DNA from 3 places in the Morganella sp. GD04133 genome. Region 1 is predicted to be linked to each of the others. Evidence: predicted binding sites of a transcription regulator. Region 1 holds the regulator's gene; each other region holds the start of a gene.

Region 1 (6,759 bases):
AATCAGTATGGTTTTGTATCGCGCGGGAAATATAGTCTGCCAGCATCATGAACATTCTTGTACTTTTGTCATAGCGCAGATTGTAAAGGGTCTGCTGCCGGTTGACAAACGGCGGCCGCTGTCACGCTTTTTGTAAAATGGTTAAACCTGCGCGGATTTCAGCCGGTAAACCCGTTATAGTTAAGATTCCGCAGTCATACGGGGAAGACAGAATGAAACGCTATTATAACTGGATCTGCCGCCATAAGCTGTACACCTTGCTTATCGCCTTTATTGTGACGGATATCATTCTGTGGGCAATTTTATCTTTCACAATGTGAATAACATCACCCCCAGTATTTCACGCTGTTTTTTATGACAAAACTTGTTAAGATAATTCGCAGAATAATAACAGTAACCCGTCTGTGATGAGGTTACTGATTTAACCTTAACAAGGAGAATGCAATGTCGTTTGAATTACCTGCACTGCCTTATGCAAAAAATGCATTAGCGCCCTATATTTCTGAAGAAACACTGGAATACCACTACGGCAAACACCACAACACTTATGTGCTTAATCTGAATAACCTGATCAAAGGCACCGCGTTTGAAGGTAAATCACTGGAAGAGATTATCAAAACCTCTGATGCCGGTATCTTCAATAACGCCGCCCAGGTCTGGAACCACACGTTCTACTGGCACTGCCTGGCACCAAACGCCGGTGGCGAGCCAACCGGTAAAATTGCGGATGCGATTAACAACGCGTTCGGTTCATTTGCCGAATTCAAACAGCAGTTTACCGATGCCGCAGTGAAAAACTTCGGTTCCGGCTGGACATGGCTGGTGAAAAAAGCAGACGGCAGCCTGGCTATCGTCAATACCTCTAACGCGGCAACCCCGGTCAGCGGTAACGACAAACCCATCTTAACCGTCGATGTCTGGGAACACGCTTATTATATCGACTACCGTAATGCCCGTCCTAAATACCTGGAAAACTTCTGGGCATTAGTGAACTGGAAATTTGCGGAAGAAAACCTGGCGTAATCCGTAAAAATACTGTTAACCAAGAAAGGGCGGAATTTTCCGCCCTTTTGTATTGATGGGGGTGTATCAGAAAAGCATTGTTGCAAATAATACGATCATAACCAGTGCCGCAACTGCGGTTGACAAACCATATTTCAGATCTGTATCCATTCCTATCTCCAAAATAGCTGCTTAATGACCAATGATGATTACCTGACATCCTGAATCATCAAAATAATTAAAACGGATGGTCTGACCGGAAAATCCGAATAGCTGACCATATCAATAACCATAGCACAGGTAATATTTTTTACTTTTGACCCGGATCAGACAACAATGCCTGTTTTTACAGAAATTTTTCTATTGTTACCGCATAATGGCACTATAATAGCAATCGATTAACCGAATAATAAAATACAGACCGGCAGGTCAGGAGTTGTTTTCATCATGGCAACGATTAAAGATGTGGCTAAGCGCTCGGGCGTCTCTACCACAACCGTCTCCCATGTCATTAATAATACCCGTTTCGTTGCGGAAGAAACGAAGGCGGCTGTCTGGGCTGCTATCAAAGAGTTGCACTATTCACCGAGCGCCGTGGCGCGCAGTCTGAAAGTCAATAACACCAAGTCCATCGGGCTGCTGGCCACCTCCAGTGAAGCGCCGTATTTTGCGGAAGTGATTGAGGCGGTGGAAAACAGCTGCTACAGCAAAGGCTATACCCTGGTGCTGTGCAACTCTCACAATAATCCTGACAAGCAGAAAGCCTACCTGGCGATGCTGGCACAAAAGCGGGTCGATGGTCTGCTGGTGATGTGTTCTGAATATCCGGATCAGCTGATTGCCATGCTGGAAGGCTACCGCAATATCCCGATGGTGGTAATGGACTGGGGCAAAGCGCGCGGGGATTTCACCGATGCGATTATTGATAACGCCCTGCACGGCGGTTATCTTGCCGGCCGTTACCTGATTGAACGCGGTCACCGTGATATCGCGGTTATTCCGGGGCCGCTTGAGCGAAACACCGGCGGCAACCGTCTGGAAGGATTCCGCAAAGCAATGAAAGAAGCCGGCATTACAGTGCGTGATGAATGGATTGTTCAGGGCGATTTTGAACCGGATTCCGGTTATCAGGCGATGGCACAGATTTTATCCGGCAAACAGCGCCCGACCGCGGTATTCTGCGGCGGGGATGCCATGGCGATGGGCGCGATTTGCGCGGCTGATGAAATGGGCCTGCGTGTCCCGCAGGATATTTCTGTGATCGGGTATGACAATATCCGTAACGCCCGCTACTTTACCCCTGCCCTGACCACCATCCACCAGCCGAAAGAGCGGCTGGGACAGATGGCGCTGACCATGCTGCTCGACCGTATCGTCAACAAACGCGAAGATGCACAGACTATTGAGGTGCATCCGCGCCTGGTCGAACGCCGCTCCGTGGCAGATGGTCCGTTTATCGATTACCGCCGCTGAGGATCAGCGCAGCCATTCGGCATTGAGTGTACTGCTGTCCCCGAGATAATCGAGCAGCCAGCTCAGTGCCGGAGAGGTATCTTTATCCACCCAGGTGATACAGCACGGGCTGTCCGGCAATGGCTGCTCTATCTTCAGCGCTGCCAGCCGCCCCTCTTTAATCAGCGGATCGGCCCGGTGCGCCGGCATCATTGCCACACATAATCCCGATTCCACACAGGCAATCCCGCGATCCCAGTCCGGCACCACCAGGCGGCGCTGATTATCCAGTGCCCACGTGTCGCGTTTCGGCAGGGAACGCGAGGTGTCTTCCAGACATAAACTCGGGTACGGCACCATCTCCTCATTGGTCAGGACATGACCGGCAGAGGCCAGCGGATGATCCGGGCTGACCACCGCACGCCACGGCATAAACCCCATATCACGGAAATTATAACGCTCGCCGATCGGGGATGCGCGTGTCGCGCCGATGGCCACATCCACCCGTCTGTCCACCAGCGCATCCCACACCCCGTTAAACACCTCCGGATAAATATACAACTCGATATCCGGAAAATGATGATAAAAATCCAGCAGAAGTCGCGTTATCCGTTCCGGTTTTACGATACAGTCAACGGCGATACTGAACTGCCCGCGCCAGCCGTTGGCAATCATCTGGCACTGGTGGCGTGTGGATTTCATTTTTTTGATAACATCACGCGCTTCTTTAACAAATAATGCCCCGGCAGGTGTCAGTTCAACATCCCGGTGACGTCGTTCAAACAGCGGAACCGCCAGCCACTCTTCCAGCTGACGGACGCTGTAGCTGATGGCAGAAGGCACCCGGTGCAGTTCCTCTGCCGCCGCACTGAAACTGCCTGTCCGTGCCACAGCATCCACCACATCCAGCGTATATTCTGACCACACAATTCTTCCTTTCAAAAAATTTCACAGCAGTGTGCAAATAATAACGTTTTACAAAGAAAAACTCGAATAGTTAAAATAACAACTCACGCATTACACTTATTTAACATTCAGGTATTTCTCTGTGACTGTCAATAAATCGCCTTCCCGCGGCTTTCTCTTTTATCTCGCCGGGCTCAGCATGCTGGGTTACCTCGCGATTGATATGTATCTGCCTGCATTCGGTATGATGCAGGACTCTCTGAACTCCACTGCCAGCGCTATCAGCGCCAGTCTGAGTATCTTCCTGGTCGGTTTTGCCATCGGCCAGCTGTTATGGGGACCACTCTCCGATAAAATCGGCCGCAAGCCGGTTCTGCTGATGGGTCTCGGCCTGTTTGCCCTGAGCTGTCTGGCCATGGTCTGGGTTTCCACCCCGGCGCAGCTATTATTACTGCGCTTTGTGCAGGCGGTCAGCGTCTGCTCCGCAGCGGTCACCTGGCAGGCGCTGGTTATCGACCGTTATGATGATCACCGCGCGCAGCGTGTCTTTGCCGCGATTATGCCGCTGGTGGCACTTTCCCCGGCACTGGCGCCGTTACTGGGCGCATGGCTGCTCAACCACGGCGGCTGGCATGAGATTTTCCTCGTACTCGGCGGGATCACCCTGCTGGTGCTGATCCCGACCCTGATGCTGAAAGAAAAGCGCCATATTGCGCCGGATGCAGCCAAAACAGAAAAACAGAAGATCTCCTTCTTCCGTTTGCTGAAGTCCCCGGTCTACAGCGGTAACGTGCTGATTTATGCCGCGTGCAGTGCCGGTTTCTTTGCCTGGCTGACCGGTTCGCCGTTTATTCTGCGCGATATGGGTTATAACCCGAATGATATCGGCCTGAGCTATATCCCGCAGACGATCGCCTTTATGGTCGGAGGCTACGGCTGCCGTGCCCTGCTGTCGCGGATTAACGGTAAAACCCTGCTGCCGTTCCTGCTGGCCGGTTATGCCGTCAGCATGATCGGGTTGTATGTTATGGCGAAATTCAGCAACCCGTCACTGGTGGCGATCCTGATCCCATTCTGCTTTATGGCGGCAATGAATGGTGCGTCTTACCCGATTGCGGTATCAAACGCCCTGGCGGTTTATCCGGAGCACAGCGGTAAAGCGGCAGCATTGCAGAATGCCATTCAGCTCGGCTTATGCTCTGCGATCAGTTTTCTGGTCTCCGCGCTGATGCATGCTCCCCTGCTCTCCACCACCGCCGTCATGGCGGCAACCGTGGTACTGACTATCGGCGGTTATATTATTCAGCGCCGCTCTTCGCGCACCTCCGTGACTATTGCGGAACAAAATCAATAGACTGCAACACGTATTAAGAATATTCCTAATTACGGGCCGTACTCATGTACGGCTTTTTTTGTCATTGAATTTTAATTTCAGGCTCCTATACTTTTCTGACAATTCGTTTTAAATCCGGATTTTGAGCTTTGTTTTTGTCTTAACGATCACGTTAATACGCAGACTGTCACCCGTTGACGGCCAATCACACCGGTTCTGTTGTTCCCGCGCAAAACGTCATGAATAAAGCTCTCAGAATCCCGCTTTGATAAAAATTGGAGATAATATGAGTTCTGATTGTGTCGAAAATCAAAAAACGTCTGCTGATTCCTGGCAGCGGATTGCCTCCGATCTTTTAGACGAAGCCGGCATTGAGGTTAATGGTTCCCGTCCTTTTGATATTCAGGTGCATAACAGCCAATTCTTTAAACGGGTTCTGCAACAGGGCTCGATGGGACTGGGCGAAAGCTATATGGATGGCTGGTGGGACTGTGAGCGGTTAGATATTTTCTTTCAGCGGGTATTACGTGCCGGACTGGAAAATAAGCTGCCGCAGAATATTAACGATATTATAAAAATCGCCATGGCCCGCCTGCGTAATCTGCAAACCAAAAAGCGGGCGCGGATTGTCGGCGAAGAACATTATGATCTGGGTAATGACCTGTTTGAGCTGATGCTCGACCCGTATATGCAGTATTCCTGCGGTTACTGGAAAGATCTCAGTGATGACCCGGCCAATCTGGCGAAGGCGCAGGAGCAGAAGCTGCATCTTATCTGTGAAAAATTACAGCTGAAACCGGGTATGCAGCTGCTGGATATCGGCTGCGGCTGGGGCGGACTGGCGGCGTATGCTGCGAAACACTTCGGTGTGTCAGTGACCGGTGTGACCATTTCCGCCGAACAGCAAAAATATGCTCAGGCGCGCTGTGCGGATCTTGACGTAAATATTATCCTCGAAGATTACCGCGATCTGCATGAGCAGTATGACCGGATTGTGTCTGTCGGGATGTTTGAGCACGTCGGACCGAAAAATTACGCCACCTATTTTGATGTGGTTAAACGCAACCTGAAACCGGACGGCTTATTTTTACTGCACACTATCGGTTCAAACCGCAATAAAGTGAATGTGGATGCCTGGATCGGCAAATATATTTTCCCGAACGGTTGTCTGCCGTCTGTGCAGAATATCGGCGACAGCAGTGAAAATAAATTAGTGATGGAAGACTGGCATAATTTCGGCGCTGATTATGACCGGACACTGATGGCGTGGCATTCCCGTTTTCAGGCGGCCTGGCCGTCACTGGAAAATAATTACACGCCGCGCTTTAAACGAATGTTCACCTATTATCTTAACGCCTGCGCCGGTGCATTCCGTGCCCGTGATATCCAGCTGTGGCAGATATTATGGAGCCCGCAGGGTTGCGAGGGCGGATTACGCGTTCCGCGCTGACTATCCTGCCCGCAATAAACTATCCGTAATAAATAATCCGGTCTGACAAAAATCAGTACCGGATTTTTTTATCTGAATACAATCAGTCCTGTGGTTTTTCTGTTGGTGCCGGTGGTGTCAGGCTTTCCTGCAACTGCTGCATTTTCTGCGCCAGCACCCGCTCGGTGGTATCAACAATCGCCTGAGTCTGCGGATCCAGCTCAATATTCACTTTATCGCCCAGCCGTTTTTTACCCAGCGTAGTGCGCTCACGGGTTTCCGGAATCAGATGCACGCAGAAACGGTTATTCACCACATCCCCGATAGTCAGGCTGATACCGTCAATACCGACAAAGCCTTTATGCAGGATATATTTCATCAGGGCTTTATCTTCGATACGCAGCCAGATCTGATAATTATTTTCAGAGACAAAAATCTTGGCAATTTCCGCCGTGGTGACAATATGACCGGACATAATATGCCCGCCGATTTCATCACCGTATTTGGCGGCTCTTTCCAGATTGACCACATCGCCGGTTTTAATGCTGCCGAGATTGGTCAGCCTTAAGGTTTCCTTAACCAGATCAAAACTGATTAAATCCCCGTCTATTTTTGTGACTGTCAGACAGCAGCCGTT
Region 2 (6,759 bases), on a different contig from region 1:
CTGCGGCAGTGTGCTGGGGATCCGCCTGCTCGGGGATCCTCAGCAGTACCGCCGCTTACAGAGTTAGTCCGGCGAGGATGTGTATGCTCTGACCGGTTTGTGTTGTGGCGGTCGCATAAAGAATGTGGCCGCCAGAATCACCATCACCGGCAGGGCGATCAGCAGGAAAGCCGGGGTAAAGCTGCCGCTGTAATCCTTGACGGCACCGGCAAAGAACGGTGCCAGACAGGCAAAGGTGGAAATCAGATTCACCACAGAGAACAGCTCCAGATACGGACCACGGCCGAAATAGTTTGCCAGCAGTACACTGGAGGCCAGGAATGTCATGCCGTAACCAATCCCCACCAGCACGGTAAACAGGATCAGCAGCGACCAGCTGGTGGCGATACTCAGTGTCAGCACACCGAATGTAATCGCGGCAAGGCTGATAATCAGCAGTTTTTTCGGCTCCAGCCACTCCCCGATAGCGCCCCCGGCCAGCCGGGAAAACGCGTTAATAAAGGCCATGGTACTGAGCAGCGTGGCGGCAACGGTTTCACTGAACCCCTTATCCATAATATGCGGCACGGCAAAGCTGTTCACGGTAAATCCGCACCATAAAAACGCGGTATAAGAGGCGGCGATAACATAAAACTGCCAGGTTCTCAGCGCCTGACGGGCACTCCAGTGCGCCTGACTGCGGTAGATGCGGGAACTCTGTTTTTTCTGCTGCCACATCACGGCACGGGCATGCGTGATCTCACGGCGGCCTTCCCGCATTACCAGCAGGGTGATCAGGGTGACAACAGCCAGCGTCAGGGCGGCGATCAGCCAGTGGATCCGCCAGGAGCCGAACACATGCGCGGCGAGAAAATAGATCCACGGCCCGACCACACCGCCCAGCCCGCCGAGGGTAAAGTAAAAACCAAACGCCAGCGACTGACGGCTGAACAGCCGCGAAATCACATAAGTACCGGGAACAGTAGCCATAAAGGTAAAACCAATCCCGAGAAAGGCGGTGCCGATAAAATAGCGCTGAATCGACTGTGTGGTGTACAGACTGTAAAACCCGGCCAGAAACAGCAGCAGCCCGGTCAGCAGTGTCAGGCGGACATTGGTTTTACGGATAAGAAGACTCGGCAGAAAGCTCGATAACCCGCAGGTCAGCCCGAGCAGCGTGAATCCGAAACCGGCGTCTGTCCAGCTCCAGTTCAGCTCTTTGAGCATACCGGGTAAGACCACGCCTAATGAGGTGAAGGTAGTAGCGGTGGTCAGGAAATAAACCAGCCCCAGCAGGGTAAGTATAGTCCATTGATAAACAGGACCTAAGCGGCGATCTGACGAAAACATCCCGGCTCCGGAAACGGCGTAAAAAGCAACATGCCCGGCTGAACACCGAGCATCAGAATGGGACTATTGTCGCCGGAAACCGTACAGACTACCAGCTTAATATTGTTTTTGCCCAGTCCGCAGAGGACTGATATTCCGCCGGTAAATCCTGTGCCAGCCCGCCGAGTGCGGCGATAAGCTGCGCCGGATCGGGATGCGTCAGGTTAATGTGGCCGACCTTACGCGCCGGGCGCACCTCTTTATCATACCAGTGCAGATGCGCCAGCGGTTGTGCCAGCCACTGTGTATTCAGTTCCGTGCCGATAATATTCACCATTACCGCTGGGGCGGTGACAACCGGCTGCGGCAGCGGCAGATCCAGAATCGCCCGCAGATGCAGCTCAAACTGACTGACAGACGCACCGTTTTGTGTCCAGTGACCGCTGTTATGCACACGCGGTGCCAGTTCGTTAATCAGCAGGCCGTCTTCTGTGACAAAACACTCCATTGCCATCACACCGGTATAATCCAGCTCAGTGAGGATCGCCCCCAGCATCTGCTCAGCCTGTGCCTGAAGCGGGTTTTGTGCCGGCGGGAAGGCCACGCTCATGCGCAGAATACCTTCTTCGTGATGGTTATGGGTCAGCGGATAAAACACACATTCCCCGGCGCGGTTACGGGCGCCGACCAGCGACACTTCACCGGAAAACAGAATACCTTTCTCGGCAATACATTCGCCGTAAATTTCCGGCGGCAGAGAAGCTTCATCACCGGGACGCACCCGCCATTGACCGCGTCCGTCATAGCCGCCGGTACGGCGTTTGACGATGACAAAGTCCCCGAGACGGGTAAAAATGTCCGGCCATTCATCAGGAGACGACAGCGGCTGCCACGGTGAGGTGGCGAGATGCAGAGTGTCCATCAGCTGTTTCTGCGGCAGGCGGTCGGCCAGACGCGGAAAGATATCGCGGTTGATAAAGGCGGGATGCTGCTCCAGCACACGTGTCAGCGCGGTCTGCGGCCACTGCTCGATTTCAGCGGTGATCACACTGTGCTGATAAGGAACGGCTTCCGGTTCGGCATCCAACCCGACCGGATAAACCGAAATACCCAGCGGCTCACCGGCCTGGCGCAGCATCCGGCCCAGCTGACCGTTTCCCAGAACACACACCGGCTTCATCAGTTGGCCTCCCGCGGATCCGGGTGGCTGAGGACATCATCAGTCTGTGCATTACGCCAGTCTGTCAGGCGGGTCAGCAGCGCCTCATCATGCAGGGCGAGGATCTGTGCGGCGAGCAGGGCGGCATTGGCGGCACCGGCTTTGCCGATAGCCAGCGTACCGACCGGAATACCTTTCGGCATCTGCACAATAGAATAGAGACTGTCGACACCGCTGAGCGCGGCACTCTGCACCGGCACACCCAGTACCGGTACGAGGGTTTTCGCCGCCAGCATTCCCGGCAAATGTGCTGCACCACCGGCACCGGCAATGATCACATCAAACCCGTTCTGTTTTGCGGTTTCAGCAAAGGAAAACAGTTTGTCCGGCGTGCGGTGCGCGGAAACCACTTCTGTGTGATAAGGCACCTGAAGCATATCGAGGATCGCAGCGGCGTGCTCCATGGTGCTCCAGTCACTTTTGGATCCCATAACAATAGCCACTTTGGCTGCCGGTGAGTGTTGTTGCGAAGAGGCGGCGTTCATGTTTTCGGTGCTCCTGTACATCCCGCGTCACGAAAATTGACAGACGTCCGGCAGTGAGCCGGTTAAGAAGACGGGCATAATATCACGGTAAATCACGAAGGAAAACGTTTGCGTCACGGATTTTTCACAAATACGGGGAGATAACGGCTCAGAACGGAAAGAAGATCAGTGAAATGCTGTCCGGGGTGATTTTAAAGGCAGAACCTTGTGAGTGCCACGCGCCGAGGACACCGCGAAAGTGCGTTTCGCCGTCAGCGGAAACATCATGAACCGCAGGACGGTGGGTGTGACCGTGGATCATCCAGCGGGTCCGGTACTGACGGAATGCGTTCATCACTTCGTTCTGATTCACATCCATAATCGCTTCGCTTTTGCGCTGATTGGCAGACTGACTGCCTGCGCGCATTTTTTTCGCGATTTTCAGGCGCAGCGACAACGGCAGCCACAGAAACAGGCGCTGGATCCACGGCGTGTGAACACGCCGGCGGTAGTGCTGGTAGTCTGTGTCATCCGTGCAGAGGGTATCACCGTGCAGGATCAGGATCTGATGCCCTTCGGCTTCAATCACCTGTGTGTCCGGCAGCAGGGTCATTCCGCACTGACGGGCATAGCGTTTGCCCAGCAGAAAGTCACGGTTACCGCAGATAAAGAAGATCTTCACGCCGCTGTCACTGAGGGATTTCAGCGCATCAGCCACGGTTTTATGCAGCGGGTTCGGGTCATCATCACCAATCCAGTAATCAAAAAAATCACCGAGAATATAGAGCTGTGAGGCATGAACCGCCTGTTCCCGCAGAAAACGAAGAAAGCCGGCGGTGATCGCCGGCTCCTGCTCATTTAAATGCAAATCTGCAATAATAAGCGTGGTCATACTTACTCAGAAACAGTCACGCTTTCGATGATGACATCTTCACGCGGCACATCCTGGTGCATACCACTGTTGCCGGTTTTGACCGCTTTGATTTTGTCCACAACATCCATACCGTCAACCACTTCAGCAAACACGCAGTAGCCCCAGCCACTTGGTGTTTCTGAACGGAAGTTCAGGTAGTCGTTATCAACCACGTTGATGAAAAACTGTGCAGTGGCGGAATGCGGATCGTTGGTACGGGCCATCGCCAGGGTGCCGCGGTTGTTTTTCAGACCGTTGTTGGCTTCGTTTTTGATCATACCGAGAGTCGGTTTCTGCTTCATGCCCGGTTCAAAACCGCCGCCCTGGACCATGAAATCATTGATAACACGATGGAAAATGGTGTTATTGTAGAAACCGTCTTCACAATATTTCAGGAAGTTTGCGACCGTTTCCGGTGCTTTGTCCGCGAACGTCTTAATGACGATATCACCATGATTTGTATGAAAAGTTACCATAATAATTTCCTGCTGCTTATATTTTAAAGGCAATAATCTGCCGTTTTTATCTCCGGGGTGTGTTATATCATACTCACTAATCTGCGTCAGTATTTGTTATAATCACCGGGTTTTACAGGGTCTTTCTTGCATTTGCAGGGTATTCGCGTTTCAATAACCTGACCTGTCTCAGATTATGATCCCCGCAGACAGATATAAAAAATAAAGTATTTATTATCAATTAATTAACAGAAGTCACCATCAACACGTACAGACTTTTAATGGAATAGTCCTATGCTGAAAATTTATAACACCTTATCAAGACAAAAAGAGGAATTTAAGCCCATTAACCCCGGTAAAATCGGGATGTACGTGTGTGGTATCACTGTTTACGACCTGTGTCATATCGGACACGGGCGGACATTTGTCGCGTTTGACACCATCGTGCGCTATCTGCGTCACGCCGGGTATGAAGTGAACTATATCCGCAACATCACGGATGTGGACGACAAAATCATCAGACGGGCGAATGAAAATAACGAAACCTGTGATCAGCTGGTGGATCGCATGGTGGCAGAGATGCACCGCGATTTCGATGCCATGAACCTGATGCGCCCGGATTCAGAGCCGCGCGCCACACATCATATCAAAGAGATTATTGAGATCACGCAGTTATTGCTCGATCGCGGTCATGCCTATGTGGCGGATAACGGGGATGTGATGTTTGATATCAGCAGCGATCCTGAATACGGCCTGCTGTCACGTCAGGATTTGGAACAGCTTCAGGCCGGTGCCCGTGTCGAGGTGGCGGATGTGAAACGCAACCCGATGGATTTCGTGCTGTGGAAAATGTCCAAACCGGGTGAGCCGTCCTGGGAATCACCATGGGGCGCAGGCCGTCCGGGCTGGCATATCGAGTGTTCCGCGATGAACAGCAAACAGCTGGGCACGCATTTTGATATTCACGGCGGCGGTTCTGACCTGATGTTCCCGCATCATGAAAACGAAATTGCGCAGTCCACCTGTGCCCACGACGGCCCGTATGTCAATTACTGGATGCACTCCGGGATGGTGATGGTCGATAAAGAGAAGATGTCAAAATCCCTCAATAACTTCTTCACCATCCGTGACGTGCTGGGTTATTACGACCCGGAAACGGTGCGTTACTTCCTGCTGTCCGCACATTACCGCAGCCAGCTCAACTACACGGAAGAGAACCTGAAACAGGCGCGTACTGCACTGGAACGTTTCTATACCGCACTGCGCGGCACAGATAAAGACGCGGCAATCGTGGTGAATGAGGAATTCGCAAACCGTTTCCGCGATGCGATGGATGATGATTTCAACACGCCGGAAGCGTATTCTGTACTGTTTGATATGGCGCGTGAACTGAACCGTCTGAAACAGGAAGATATGACCGCAGCAAACGGCCTGGCGGCACAGCTTCGCCAGCTGGCGGGTGTGCTGGGGCTGCTGACTCAGGATCCGGAGCAGTTCCTGCAAAGCGGAGCACAGAGCGAAAGTGATGAAGATGCAGCGAAAATTGAAGCACTGATCAAACAGCGCAATGATGCCCGCGCCTCAAAAGCGTGGACGCTGGCAGATGCAGCCCGTGATGCTTTAACCGATATGGGTATTGTGCTGGAAGATGGCCCGCAGGGTACCACCTGGCGCCGTAAGTAATCATGATTACATTCTGACTGAAAAGCCCGGCATTATTCACTGCCGGGCTTTTTTATATCACTTTATTTTTACCGGGCAGGCACAACAGCCGGTTATCCGCTATTCTGTTACAGCACCTGCTTTATTGTGTGATGTCTTTGTCGTACTTTTATATTAAAAATAAAGGAAGCATCTGATGAGTAAAAATATGTTAGCTATGCTGGTGGCATCTGTCTGTGCATTCGGCACCATGACGGCATCTGCCGCCGGATTGTCAGATAATATGAAAACGCTGAACGCGAATCTGCAGATCGTTGAAAAAACAGATGACGCGGCAGCGCTGAAAACTGCACTGACCGACATGCGTGCTGCGGCACAGAGTGCCAAAGGCGAGTTACCGGCAAAACTGAAAGGTAAAGCGGCGGACAGCGCAGAAGTGAAGGATTACCATCACGGTTATGATGTTCTGACCGGACAAATTGATGAAGCACTGAAACTGACGGAAGAAGGTAAAATTCCGGAAGCGAAAGCCATGGCTGAACAATTGAAAGCCACCCGTGGTGAATACCACAAAAAATACCGTTAACAGCGAATATAAATACCGTTTTTCCGTATTAAAAACGCCCGGTCATCATTGCCGGGCGTTTTGTTATTCAGCGGCTGATAATCAGTCCCGTTTGCGCGGCATCATGCGCAGCAGGGTATTATCTTTCCAGAAGTAGTGATGTGCCAGTGCGG
Region 3 (6,759 bases), on a different contig from region 1:
CCGCAGCCCTTATCTGGTACAGCGGCGCCTCTTGATGGTAGCATATCATGAACTGAAACCCGACTGGTGAGCAAAATAATGACTCCGGATAAAACACTGCCCGATTTTAAAACACTTGATGAACTTTTGCGTCAGCAGGCCGTCGCCATGAGCGCGTCAGAGATGCACGGCCTGATCACGGGTCTGCTCTGCGGCGGTAACACAGATGAGAGCTGGATGGCGCTGATTCATGACCTGACCAACGAAGGCATGGCGTTTTCACAGGTTCTGGCACAGCCGCTGCGCGCTCTCTTTAATACCACATTTGAATTGCTTGATGATACCGAATGTCAGTTTAATTTACTGCTGCCTGATGATGAGGCGGGTGTGTTTGCCCGGGCCGATGAGCTGGCAGGCTGGGTCAATCACTTCTTATTAGGTCTGGGTGTGGCGGATCCGAAATTCAGTGATCGCAAGGAAGTCAAAGAAATTGTGACTGATCTGCGGGAAATCGGCATGCTGGGCTATGATGAGGCAGAAGATGCCGAAGAGCTGGATGACGCGCTGGAAGAAGTGATCGAGTATGTCCGCGTTGCGGTACAACTGTGCTATATCTCGCTGGCGAAACCGCGCAGCGCACAAAAGGCTGATGCGCCGGAACAGAAACCGACATTACACTGATATATCTGAATCTGTCCGCAGCGGACAATCTGCGGCACACTGAACTATCAGATTTCTGAATCATCACACGTACAAGGAAAGAGGGTATGAATAAACACGAATTTATCTCACGCCGTCAGGCATTGCTGGAAAAAATGGCACCTGCCAGTGCGGCGGTTTTCTTTGCGGCACCCCCGGCACAGCGTAATGCGGACAGTGAGTATCCCTACCGTCAGCACAGTGATTTTCTCTACCTGACCGGCTTCAGTGAGCCGGAGGCGGTACTGGTACTGATTAAAAGTGATGAAACCCATAACCACAGTGTATTGTTTAACCGTGTGCGTGATCTGACCGCAGAAATCTGGTTCGGACGCCGTCTCGGCCAGGACGCGGCACCGGAAAAACTGGGTGTGGATCGCGCTCTGCCGTTTGATGAGATTAATGAACAGCTCTGTCAGCTGCTGAACGGCCTCGATACCCTCTATTTTGCGCAGGGCGAAATGGCGTATGCCGATACTATCGTCTTTAATGCCCTTGACACACTGCGCCGCGGCAGCCGCCGTAACCTTTCTGCGCCGGGCACCATTATTGACTGGCGGCCGATTGTCCATGAAATGCGTCTGTTTAAATCCCCGGCGGAGCTGGACATCATGCGCCGGGCCGGGAAAGTCAGCGCACTGGCACACACCCGCGCGATGGAAAAATGCCGTCCGGGTATGTACGAATACCAGTTACAGGGCGAAATTGAACACGAGTTTGTCAGTAACGGCGCGCGCTTCCCGTCCTATAACACCATTGTCGGCAGCGGCGAGAACGGCTGCATTCTGCATTACACCGAAAACGAATGCCGGATGAAAGACGGCGATTTGGTGCTGATCGACGCGGGATGTGAAATTGAAGGCTATGCCGGGGATATCACCCGCACCTTCCCGGTGAACGGTAAATTCAGCAAAGAACAGCGTGAAATCTATGATCTGGTGCTGGAAACCCTGAATGTCTCTCTTGAACTCTACCGCCCCGGTACTTCCATTGCAGAGGTGACAGATCGCGTGGTGGAAATCATGACGGAAGGGCTGGTAAAACTCGGCTTACTGACCGGGGATGTCCCGCATTTGATCGAGACCAAAGCATACCGCGCCTTTTTCATGCATAGTCTCAGCCACTGGTTAGGATTGGATGTGCATGATGTCGGTCATTACGGTACAGACCGCGACCGTATCCTGGAGCCGGGCATGGTGCTGACCATCGAACCGGGGCTGTATATCGCGCCGGATGCGGATGTGCCGGAGGCATATCGCGGCATTGGTGTCCGTATTGAGGATGATATTGTCATCACGGCGGACGGAAACGAAAACCTGACCGCATCAGTGGTCAAAACCGCAGATGATATTGAAGCGCTGATGGCGCAGGCAAAACAGGCTGAATAATTAATGAGTGTGATAATCACCGGGGGCGGAATGACCGGCGCAACACTGGCGCTGGCGCTTTCCCGCCTCAGTCACGGCAGGCTTCCCGTTGCACTGGCGGAAGCCAGATTACCGGATGACCATCATCCGGGGTTTGATGCGCGGGCGATTGCCCTGGCGTACGGTACCTGTCAGCGGCTGGAAAAAATCGGGCTGTGGTCCGCACTGAAAGCGCATGCGGCGCCGATTACCCGGGTGCATGTGTCTGATCAGGGGCATACCGGCTGTGTGAATATTACCGCCGGTGATTATGATATTGATGCGCTCGGACAGGTGATTGAGCTGTATGATGCCGGGCAAACCTTGTTTGCCGAACTGGCAAAAGCAGAAAATGTCACATTGTATTGTCCTGACAGCGTAAAAAATATTACCCGCACGATGGACTCGGTCAGTGTTCATTTGGACAGCGGCAAAACACTGAACGGGCAGATTCTTATCGCGGCGGATGGCAGTCACTCTGCGGTTGCACAACAATGCGGTATGCAGTGGACGGATACCCCGTATGAGCAGGTGGCGGTGATCGCCAATGTGATGACGGAATTGGATCCGCAGGGGCGGGCGTTTGAGCGTTTTACGCCACAGGGGCCGCTGGCTATGCTGCCGATGACAGAAGGGCGCAGTTCGCTGGTCTGGTGTCACCGTGCAGAGCATGCGGAAGCCGTGCATGAATGGGATGATGAGACCTTCTGCCGCGAATTGCAGAAAGCCTTTGGCTGGCAGCTGGGTAAAATCGTCACTGCCGGTGCCCGTCACTGTTATCCGCTGACCCTGAGTGCCGCGCACGCTCAGATTTCCCACCGCCTGGCGCTGGTGGGTAACGCTTCGCAGACACTCCATCCAATCGCCGGCCAGGGGTTTAACCTGGGCATGCGTGATGTGATGGCACTGGCGGAGGTTATCAGTCAGGCGTTTTTATCACAGGAAGATATTGGTCAGTACCGTGTGCTGATGCACTATCAGGCCGCCCGCGAGGCTGACCGGCAGGCGACAATGACCCTGACCGACAGCCTGGTGCGCCTTTTCTCCAATCGCTGCTTCCCGCTGGCCGCCGGACGGAATGCCGGTCTGATGGCAATGGAAATGCTGCCGTTTCTGCGCAACCGGCTGGCAAAACAGACACTCGGCTGGGTCGCGCAGCCGCGTAATACCGCCACGGAAAGAGGATAAACAATGCAGTCATATGATGTGGTAATTGCCGGTGGCGGCATGGTCGGGCTGGCACTGGCCTGTGGTCTGCACGGCTGCGGGCTGCGCATTGCCGTGATTGAAAAGCAGGCACCGGATACCCGTTTTGATCCGCAGGCACCGTTTGCTGTCCGGGTCTCCGCCATCAACAGTGCCAGTGAGCGCTTACTGGGGCGGTTGGGTGTCTGGCAGGATATTCTGGCAAAACGCGCAGCACCGTATCAGGGCATGGAAGTGTGGGATAACGACAGCTTTGGTCGTATCGCGTTCAGCGCGGCGGAAGCCCATTGTGAACACCTCGGTCATATCATTGAGAACGATGTGATCCGCAATGCGCTCTGGGAGCGGGTGCAGACACTGTCTGATGTGATGCTGCTCACCGGAACACAAATCCGTCAGGTGGTGTGGGGTGAAAACGATGCCTTTATCACCCTGGAAAATGACGACATGCTCACTACCCGCTTAGTGGCGGGGGCAGACGGGGCAAATTCCTGGCTGCGCCAGCATGCGGATATCCCGGTTTCGTTTTGGGATTATGAGCATCACGCGCTGGTCGCCACCATCCGCACAGCGTTGCCGCATGAGAATGTGGCGCGTCAGGTTTTCCACGGCGACGGCATTCTGGCATTTCTGCCGCTGCCGGATGCACATCACTGCTCAATTGTCTGGTCTCTGCCCGGACTGACAGCACAACACTGTCTGGATCTGGATGAGGCTGCGTTTAACCATAAACTGGCAGCGGCGTTTGATCTGCGTCTCGGGCTGTGTGAAGTGGTCAGTGAGCGGCGGGCGATCCCGCTGACCGGGCGCTATGCCCGTCAGTTTGCCGCACCGCGTCTGGCGCTGCTGGGCGATGCCGCTCATACCATTCATCCGCTGGCCGGACAGGGGGTTAACCTCGGTTTTATGGATGTGGCGGAACTGATTGGCGAAATCCGCCGTCTGACCGCGGAAGGCAAAGATATCGGCAACTATTTCTGGCTGCGCCGTTTTGAGCGCCGCCGCAAGCAGAGTGCCGCAATGATGCTGGCCGGGATGCAGGGTTTCCGTGAGCTGTTCGACGGCAACAATCCGGTGAAAAAGCTGGTCCGTGATGTCGGTCTGGTGCTGGCGGACACACTGCCGGGCGTAAAACCGGCTCTGCTGCGCCATGCCCGCGGACTGAGTGATATACCGGACTGGCTGCGTGAACCGAAACCGGCATCAGCTGAAAAAATCTAATTTAAGGGCTTTTTTCACATTAGTTTTATTCATAATGCACTAAAAATTAACCGGTCGATCAGACCGGTGTTTTAGTGCATTCCCGCCGCTTAATTCAAAACTATCACCTGTTAATCCTTTTTTGCGCCTCAGGGCTCAGAATGACAGATGAAAAATCTGCATACTGACGGCTCGTATTTTTCCGTCCGCGTACACGGTCACAATTTTTTCTTATGGTTACGTTTGTGATTCGGTGATAACGTCAGGAAAAGGGTATCGTTTGCGCGGTACACGCTGCGCACTATGTCTGACTGAAAGGGGATAGAATGGCACAACACACACCACTGTCCGGTGAGCACGTTGCCTGCGGGGCAAAAATGGTGGATTTCCACGGCTGGATGATGCCGCTGCACTACGGCTCCCAGATCGAAGAGCACCACAATGTCCGCAATGACGCCGGTATGTTCGATGTTTCCCATATGACAATCGTGGACTTTCATGGTCCGCAATGTCAGCAGTTCCTCCGTTATCTTCTCGCCAATGATGTGGCAAAACTCACCGAAAAAGGCAAAGCACTGTACACCGGGATGCTCAATGCGTCCGGCGGTGTGATCGACGATCTTATCGTCTATTACTTTGCGGATGACTTTTACCGGCTGGTGGTGAACTCCGCCACCCGTGAAAAAGATCTGGCGTGGATTGACGAACATCGCAAAAACTTTGCGGCTGAGATGACAGTCCGTGATGATTTGGCGATGATTGCTGTTCAGGGGCCGCATGCCAAAGAAAAAGTCGCGACACTGCTGACTGCGGAACAAAAAGCCGCCGTCGCGGGGATGAAACCGTTTTACGGCGTGCAGAGCGGGGATTATTTCATTGCCACCACCGGGTACACCGGCGAGGAAGGTTATGAAATCGCGCTGCCCGCAGAGCAGGCCGCTGACCTGTGGAAAAAACTGCTGGCAGCCGGAGTGAAACCGGCAGGGTTAGGGGCGCGGGATACCTTACGTCTTGAAGCAGGTATGAATCTTTACAGCCAGGAGATGGATGAAACCATCAATCCGCTGGCGGCGAATATGGGCTGGACGATTGCCTGGCAGCCGGAAGACCGGAAATTTATCGGCCGTGAGGCACTGGAAAAATTCCGCCGTGACGGCACTGAAAAACAGGTCGGACTGGTGATGCGCGAAAAAGGTGTGCTGCGTGCCGGTATGGAAGTCCGCTTTACTGATGAGCTCGGCAAATTACAGACCGGCGTTATCACCAGCGGAACCTTCTCGCCGTCACTGGGGTTCAGTATCGCGCTGGCCCGTGTCCCGCAGGGGATCGGCAATACCGCTATTGTGCAGGTACGCAACCGTGAAGTGCCTGTTGAGGTCGTGAAACCGGGGTTTGTCCGTAACGGCAAAGCCCTGGTCTGAATAACTATTTTTTATTGTTAAATTTTGAGAAACCCGATAACAGGAGCCGTTGGCGATGAGTAATATACCTGAGAATCTGAAATACACAGAAGATCACGAGTGGGTTCGCCATGAGAGTGGTGATGAGTATGTGGCAGGGATCACCGATTACGCGCAGGAACTGCTGGGCGATGTGGTGTTTGTTGAATTACCGGAAGTCGGTGATGAAATCACATTTGGTGAAGCATTCGGTACTGTTGAGTCGGTAAAAGCGGCATCAGATCTGTATGCGCCGGTGACCGGTACCGTTATCGCCGTGAACGAAGCACTGGAAGACAGCCCGGAACTGGTCAACAGCGAGCCGTATGAAGGCGGCTGGATGATCCGCATTAAAATCGCGGATCCGGATGAGTTTGCCGGTCTGATGGACGCAGCCAAATACGCAGAACTGCAGGCTGAAGAACAAGACTGACGGATTGCGGAACCCTGTTTGTGAGCAAACAGGGTTTTTTTTCGGGTTTTTATTGAATCAGACAATGTCAGGAACCGGAGAACGATGACTCAAACGTTAACTCAGCTTGAAAATCGCGGCGAATTTATCCGCCGTCATATCGGCGCATCCCCTGAACAGCAGCTGCATATGCTGAAAACAGTCGGTGCGGCGTCACTTGAAGATCTTACCCGCCATATTGTCCCGGATGATATTCAGCTGGATATCCCGCCTGCCGTGGGTGAAGGGGCAACCGAACAGGATGCGCTGGCAGAACTGAAAACCATTGCCGGGCTGAATCAGCAGTTTACGTCTTACATCGGCCAGGGCTATACACCGACCATTCTGCCGCCGGTAATTTTACGTAATCTGCTGGAAA

What was found. The regulator PurR, encoded in region 1, represses purine synthesis genes. The targets are predictions, from matches to a motif close to CANGCAAACGTTTGCNTG.
Region 2: a site for PurR is predicted at 3,110-3,127, ahead of purE (5-(carboxyamino)imidazole ribonucleotide mutase). Genes of this name have one in related genera too.
Region 3: a site for PurR is predicted at 4,754-4,771, ahead of gcvT (glycine cleavage system aminomethyltransferase GcvT). Genes of this name have one in related genera too.

Annotation. Positions count from the first base shown of each region.
Region 1 covers NZ_JAODZS010000025.1:3,327-10,085, forward strand. Annotated here, with positions in the region: gene N7387_RS13295 (hypothetical protein) at 1-49, opposite strand, end outside; gene sodB (superoxide dismutase [Fe]) at 445-1,023, shown strand; gene purR (HTH-type transcriptional repressor PurR) at 1,450-2,475, shown strand; gene punR (DNA-binding transcriptional activator PunR) at 2,479-3,381, opposite strand; gene punC (purine nucleoside transporter PunC) at 3,503-4,714, shown strand; gene cfa (cyclopropane fatty acyl phospholipid synthase) at 4,980-6,143, shown strand; gene N7387_RS13325 (riboflavin synthase subunit alpha) at 6,226-6,759, opposite strand, start outside.
Region 2 covers NZ_JAODZS010000018.1:86,527-93,285, forward strand. Annotated here, with positions in the region: gene ybbP (putative ABC transporter permease subunit YbbP) at 1-67, shown strand, start outside; gene N7387_RS10730 (MFS transporter) at 64-1,329, opposite strand; gene purK (5-(carboxyamino)imidazole ribonucleotide synthase) at 1,418-2,488, opposite strand; gene purE (5-(carboxyamino)imidazole ribonucleotide mutase) at 2,488-3,012, opposite strand; gene N7387_RS10745 (UDP-2,3-diacylglucosamine diphosphatase) at 3,161-3,883, opposite strand; gene ppiB (peptidylprolyl isomerase B) at 3,886-4,380, opposite strand; gene cysS (cysteine--tRNA ligase) at 4,654-6,042, shown strand; gene cybC (cytochrome b562) at 6,218-6,607, shown strand; gene cybB (cytochrome b561) at 6,689-6,759, opposite strand, start outside.
Region 3 covers NZ_JAODZS010000004.1:61,512-68,270, reverse strand. Annotated here, with positions in the region: gene N7387_RS02745 (YecA family protein) at 79-660, shown strand; gene pepP (Xaa-Pro aminopeptidase) at 747-2,066, shown strand; gene ubiH (2-octaprenyl-6-methoxyphenyl hydroxylase) at 2,070-3,272, shown strand; gene ubiI (FAD-dependent 2-octaprenylphenol hydroxylase) at 3,276-4,511, shown strand; gene gcvT (glycine cleavage system aminomethyltransferase GcvT) at 4,817-5,911, shown strand; gene gcvH (glycine cleavage system protein GcvH) at 5,967-6,362, shown strand; gene gcvP (aminomethyl-transferring glycine dehydrogenase) at 6,447-6,759, shown strand, end outside.